2 regions of the Paenibacillus sp. JCM 9796 genome follow, and region 2 is predicted to be linked to the other one. Evidence: riboswitches for the same ligand, from Rfam matches in the RefSeq annotation. Region 2 holds a riboswitch; the other holds the start of a gene.
The links. Region 2 has a riboswitch for cobalamin ahead of ACZ439_RS26820 (energy-coupling factor ABC transporter permease). Riboswitches for the same ligand answer to the same signal wherever they lie in the genome.

Region 1: it holds a riboswitch for cobalamin, as region 2 does, so the genes downstream of both, cobJ (precorrin-3B C(17)-methyltransferase) here and ACZ439_RS26820 (energy-coupling factor ABC transporter permease) in region 2, are expected to answer to the same signal.

What each region holds. Positions count from the first base shown of each region.
Region 1 covers NZ_AP043723.1:1,579,499-1,582,657, forward strand. The annotation lists gene ACZ439_RS07710 (sirohydrochlorin chelatase) at 1-404, opposite strand, end outside; gene cobJ (precorrin-3B C(17)-methyltransferase) at 426-2,144, opposite strand; cobalamin riboswitch at 2,411-2,613, opposite strand; gene ACZ439_RS07720 (MmcQ/YjbR family DNA-binding protein) at 2,905-3,159, shown strand, end outside.
Region 2 covers NZ_AP043723.1:5,605,997-5,609,155, forward strand. The annotation lists gene cbiQ (cobalt ECF transporter T component CbiQ) at 1-664, opposite strand, end outside; gene ACZ439_RS26815 (energy-coupling factor ABC transporter substrate-binding protein) at 661-945, opposite strand; gene ACZ439_RS26820 (energy-coupling factor ABC transporter permease) at 942-1,709, opposite strand; cobalamin riboswitch at 1,877-2,073, opposite strand; gene xerS (tyrosine recombinase XerS) at 2,266-3,159, shown strand, end outside.

The sequences.
Region 1 (3,159 bases), 1.6 Mb from region 2:
ATCAATAGCAGCGCCGTATCCGGCGATTCGATCAAACCGTCGACACCGGCCTCCGCCAGCCGGGTCTGCAAAATATCCAGCGCCAGCTCGTGCACGCCGATCGGTCGGCTGTAAATAAATTCGACACCGGGAAACTGACGCTTCGCCTCATCCATAGCCGCCGGAATATGGAGCTTCGCATGTCCCGCCGCAAACAGCGTAATCGGCACAACGCCAACCCGGGTCGCCCCCCGGGCGACGCACGCGGCAAAGCCTTCCCGCATGGAAGGGGACTCGAACTCCAAAAAACATGTTTCTACAATCGGCACATCCAGCCCGTTCTCCACCGAACGGACAAAGGCGCGCACCTCTTCGTTTCCTTCCGGATCACGGCTTCCGTGACCGACAAATAACAAGGCGTCCATCTACGATCCGCCTCCCTTCGTTTAATCGCCGCAGACGGCATTTTCAATCTTGAACACCGGCACTTCCCGGTAACGATATCCTTCAAGCTCCTTGATCCGGCTATAATATTTATGAAAACGCTCGTTCGGATGGGCCTCATCCGCATACCGCCTGACGATCCGCTCCACCGTCTCCAGCAAGCGATCCGGCTCTACGCCTTCAGCCACCGGGATGCCCGGATGAGCGTTGCGGCCGACCGTTTTGCCGCCGAGGAACAGATCGAACTTTTCCTTGCGGTACACGATGCCGATATCTTCCCGCACCGCGCCGTAACAAGCCATTCCGCAGCCGTTGAAACCGATGCGCAGCTCCTTTGGCACCTTCAGGCCGCCGATTCGCTGCTGCAGATCCTCCAAGTAAGGAACCGAATCCGCTTTGTCCATATTGCAAAAATCGCATGCCTTGATTTGCGCGACATCGCCGACCGGCGCCAGCAGCAGCCCAGCCGCCTCCAGCCGCGATACCGCCTGCTGCGGCTCCGAAGTCACGAGCCTCACAAGCCATTGATGATGCGGCGTATATTCAATCGAACCGTCTTCGCCCACGATGTCGGCCAGCAGCGTCAGTTGGGCGGCCGTCAATCTCTTCTCCGCGAGCCCGGGGCTGACGGCGAACTCGAGAATCTCCCGCCGCCGGAACGGATCGCTTTCGCGCTGCCAGGACGGTGTCTCGGCCGGCGCTCCGGCGTTCGCCGCACCGCGCTGCGTCTCCACGAGCCGCAGCGCCTCGAGCGCCAACGCTAGCGGCGACGCGGCAGCGTCCCCCGCTGCGCCCTCCGCTTCCTTCGCAGCCGTCGCCTCTGCGGCAGCCGCTTCGCTCTTCGCCGCTCCCGCTGCCGGCTCTCGCTCCGCCGTCGCAACAGCGCCTTCCCGCGCTTCGAGCGACCACGGCTCCGCCTCGGCGCGCAGCCGCTCATGCGGCTTCAACGGCTGCACGTCCGCGCCGAGCGTATACTTGCGCTGGTAGCCGCGCGGCGTAATCATCAGACCGTCGTAGACGACCGTCGCCGAGTTGCCGATAATAACCGTCGTCAGCATGCCGATGTCGTGCTCCAGCATGCGTTCGAGCGTCGTGATGGCAATCTCTTCCCGGTCCCGGTAGGCGCTTTTGACAATACCAACCGGCGTTTGCGGCGACCGGTAACGCAGCAGCACGCTGCGCGTCTCGACGATTTGCCGGGTGCGCCGGCCGCTTCGCGGGTTATATAACGCGATGACGAAGTCGGCCGCCGCCGCCGCTTCGACCCGCCTAATAATGAGGTCCCAGGGCGTCAAATGGTCGCTCAGGCTGATCGTGCAGGCATCGTGCATGATCGGCGCGCCAAGCAGCGAACCCGTCGAGTTGATCGCCGAGATGCCCGGAATCACCTCCACGTTGACACCGGTGTCCCGACGCCAGCCTTGCTCCATCAATACTTCGTAGACGAGGCCGGCCATCCCGTACACCCCCGCGTCCCCGCTCGAGATAACCGCGACTTTCCGGCCGGCCTGCGCCTGCCGAACCGCCTCCTGCGCCCGGCTGACCTCCTCGGTCATCCCGGTACGTACGATATGCTGCCCGCTCAGTAAACCGCGGATCAAATCCACGTATGTGTTGTAGCCGATGATGACCTCGCTCTCCATGATCGCTTCTTTCGCCGCTTGCGTCATATGCTCGAAGCTGCCGGGGCCAAATCCGATAACCGATAGCTTGCCTTTCATCGTTTCGTCCTCCCTTCCAGTCGCTGAACGATAATAGCGGAACCATCAAACAAACCAACCCACGCAAAAAAAGCATCCTTCCTCTCGGAAAGATGCTTGACGATAAAGTGAACCGGCTGCTGCCGGGGTAAATTCCCGCGCGTTTGCCGAATATGACGGCAAGCGCTTGGCTCTAACCCGCAGTACGCCTGAACCCATTCCCGTACACCCCCCTATCCGCGTAGGCTTTCTGGTGACTTTGCCGCTCTCGTCGCGTTCGATCGTGACAAGGCAGCGGAAAACAGGCAGGTCTCCTGACTTGCGTCTCATCGCTTTTTCACGCGCCTTCCCATCGACGAATCGACAGTGGCCTGGGTCGGAAAAAGCTCCTCGCTTACAGTGGCGGGACCGTGCCGGACTTACACCGGCTTCCCTATTAAGCCGATACGCGCAATGGCGGCATATCGGCACCTGTTCTCTGAACTCAATATAAAATTAGGTACGTATTCACGCATTTCTTTGATAATCAACTCCCATGATAGCACGATTATTTCAAGACTGTCCAACTCTTTGTCGGAAAGGGAGCTTGATGCGGGAGGTTGAGATGACACGCGTCAGGAGTGCTTGCCGCTTTTGTCGCCGCGCTGGGCGCCCGGCCTGATGCCTATGCCCCGTGGTCACGCAAGTCTTCGGCCAGCTGCGGTTATGGCTTTTCATCAGAGCCGGGATCGGATATGCTGAAATAAAGGCAAAACCGCCGCTGAAAGGAGCCTCTTGTCAAATGAATCACGAGTTATTGATCGCCCTGGCGTTGAAGAAACCCGGAACCAGTCTGCGTTACCCGTTCGAGCCCGATCTTCCGGTGCTTTATGTCGGCAGCAAAATGTTCGCCTTATTAGGCCATCAATCCGGCGTCCCGAGCGTCAATCTGAAGGCCGATCCGGACACAATCTGGCTGATGCGCCAGACGTATCCAGACACCGTGCTGCCGGGATATCATATGAACAAAAGGCATTGGAATACCGTCATCTTGAAC
Region 2 (3,159 bases):
GCGACATAAGACCCTGTGACAACCCCCGATAACGTTGCATCGTCTTGGCAAAAAGCTGTACGAGCAAGGCCGCGACGTCCCGCAGCGTGCGCCAGAAGCCTGCGTGTCCGCCCCGTGCCCGCTGCGCGGCGATCATTCCTTGTGCGGCATCCGAAAGGTGGAACAAGAACCGGTAGGTAATCACCATCAGCTCAAGCACGGCTTGAGGCATGCGAAGCCGCTTCATCACCTGCATCAATTCCGGGAACGGAATCGTGAAGACGATGAACAGCAAACACGCTTCACAGGCGGCTATCCGCACGAACACTTCCACCGCCTGAACCAAGGCCGCCGGTGAAATATACAACCACCCGCGAAATACCGGAACAGCCAGCAGCGCATCCGGCCGGACGCTTGCGGCGGACGAAGCCGCCTCGATCACCCACGCCGGCAAGCTGGTCACATAAAAGAAGCACGATGCGCCGAACAACCAGCTGTACGTCTTTAACGGGATACCCGCGTAACCGACCGTCCAGACCAGCATCCAACAGAAGATCGCAGCCTGAACCGCAGGCTGCGCCGCATACGCAAGCGTCAGCAGCACGGCCGCAAATCCGCATTTCCACATCGGGGAAACGTGCCGCAGCTTATTGGTATACGACAAGCTATCGATCGTATGGATCATCGGTCTTTAGATTTCGCGGCTTTTCCTTTATAAAGCCCGACCGTATACCCGATCACGGCAGCGCCGACGGCGGCCTGCAAAGCGAACAGCATGCTCTCGGTTTCCGCAGGCGGCTCCAGCAGCGGAGCAAACCAAGGCTCGTAGGCCGGCGACAGCTGGCGGATCATATCCTCGGCCGCCCCGTCGGCTCCCCCGAATTCTCCGTCGACAAGAAGCAGCGGAAGCGTGCTCAGCAGCACGACGCCGGCGATAAGCAGGCCGTTTTTCATCCTTTTGGTCATGAATGATCGACTCCTTTCGTTGTATGCCGCACAACCGACAAAGCTTCGGCATGGTGCAACCGCAGCCAGTTCCAGACAAGCACAGTCAACAGTCCTTCGCTAATCGCAAGCGGTACTTGCGTGATGGCGAAAATACCCGAAAATTTCATGAACGAGGCGGCAACGCCCCCTTCTGCAGCAGGGAACGCCAGAGCCAGCTGCACGGAAGTTACCAAATACGTCGACAAATCGGCTAGAGCGGCTGCCGTGAAGACGGCCCACACTTCTTTACCCGTCGTCTTCACCATGAATTTGTAGGCGAAGAACCCGACGATCGGGCCGGCAACCGCCATCGCAAACGCATTGGCTCCCAGCGTCGTCAATCCCCCGTGTGCGAGCAGCAAAGCCTGGAACAGCAGAACGATCGAACCGAGCACGCTCATCGGCAGCGGCCCGAACATCACGGTGCCGAGACCGGTTCCGGTCGGATGAGAGCTGCTGCCTGTAACCGAAGGAAGCTTCAAGGCGGACAGTACGAACGTGAACGCAGCCGCCAGACCGAGCAGCAGCTTCAATTCCGGCGACGTCTTCGTGATCCGGGCAATGGCGCGGACGCCGAGCACGAAGAACGGGATAAACACCGCCCACCAGAAGATCGCCCATCCCGGCGGCAAGAATCCCTCCATGATGTGCATCGCATTAGCAGATTGCGGCTCGTTCACGACAAAATAAACGATAAATCCGATGATAACCGCGATCATTGACAAGACTTTGGACGATTTCATTTAATCTCCTCCCATGAATTTGTGCAACAAAAAAAGCATTCCCAACCGTAGACGGTTAGAAATGCTTCTTATCCTGATAAACTTTCGGAACGAAAGGGGCCATTCACCCTCCGTACGAAAACCGATCGCAGCAGCTTCCTAACACCTCCCTATCTTCCGTAGGTATATCAGTGTCGTCAGAACAGGCAGGTCTCCTGGCTACCAGCATCGACGCCCGCAAGCCGCCTTCCCGATCCGGTTGCGAATCAGTGGCTTCGTGGCTGCGAACTACGCTGTTACAGTGGCGGGACCGCATCGGATTTGCACCGAACTTCCCTATTAAGCTTCAACCTGAAGTTGAAGCACCTGTTCCCACAATATGCACTTGTGTAAGACTAGCCTTAATGTACACGAACCTGCCTGTGAATTCAACCCCCATATCTAACCGATTTCCTGCAATTGTGATAAAATAACGGGTACAGCGATCGGTTCAAGTAGCTGTCAACCAACAAAACAATACATAATTATAATTATGTTAACTAATTGCTGAATACAGGCAGTTAAGGAGCGTGGCCCGATGAACGTAATCAAAGTCAAAGACCGTTTGGAGCTGGAGAAAAAAATCCCGCTGATGCCCTGGTACGTGGAGAAATTCATTAATTATAAACTGCCCGACTTGTCTCCCTCTTCCCTGCTCGAATATGTGAGGGATTACGAGACATTCTTCGGCTGGCTGCTCGCCGAAGGGTTGAGTACGGCCGGACAAATGAAAGATGTGCCGCTCCTCGATCTCGAGCGGCTGCATATGGAGAGCATCGATCATTACAAGATGTTCCTCGCCATGCGCAAAACGAACGCCAATTCGAAAACGACCATTTCCCGCAAGCTGTCCTCGCTGCGCTCGTTGTTTCATTATTTGAGTCAAATCGCCGAGGACGAGAATTTCTACCCGCTGCTCAAGCGCAATGTCATGGCGAAGGTGGAAATTAAACGGACGCATAAACCGAAAGACTCGGCGGCCAAGCTCGAAGGCAAGCTGCTGCAGGAGGCGGAGATCGCCGAGTTTATCGACTATGTGAAGACGGGCTACGGCCAAGACGTGGCATCGAACAAGCAGGCGACCTATGCTTACGAGATCAATAAAACACGCGATGCCTGTCTCGTGAGCCTCATCCTCAACTCCGGACTGCGCGTGTCGGAGGTCGTTAACCTGAACGTCGAGGACGTCGATTTGAAGAAGAAGCTTATTTATGCGTTCCGCAAAGGCAAGAACGACGAGACGTTCAAAACGCCCGTCTATTTCCGGCAGGACGCGGTAGATGATCTGGCCTGTTATTTGGAGCTTCGCAGCTCGGTCTACAAAGCGCCGAAACGCGAGAAGGCGCTCTTCCTTGCTTTGGCTAACGGCAAACAGGAAGGCGAGCGTATGACCAAACGGGCGATTCAGGAAATGGTGATCAAATATGCCAAA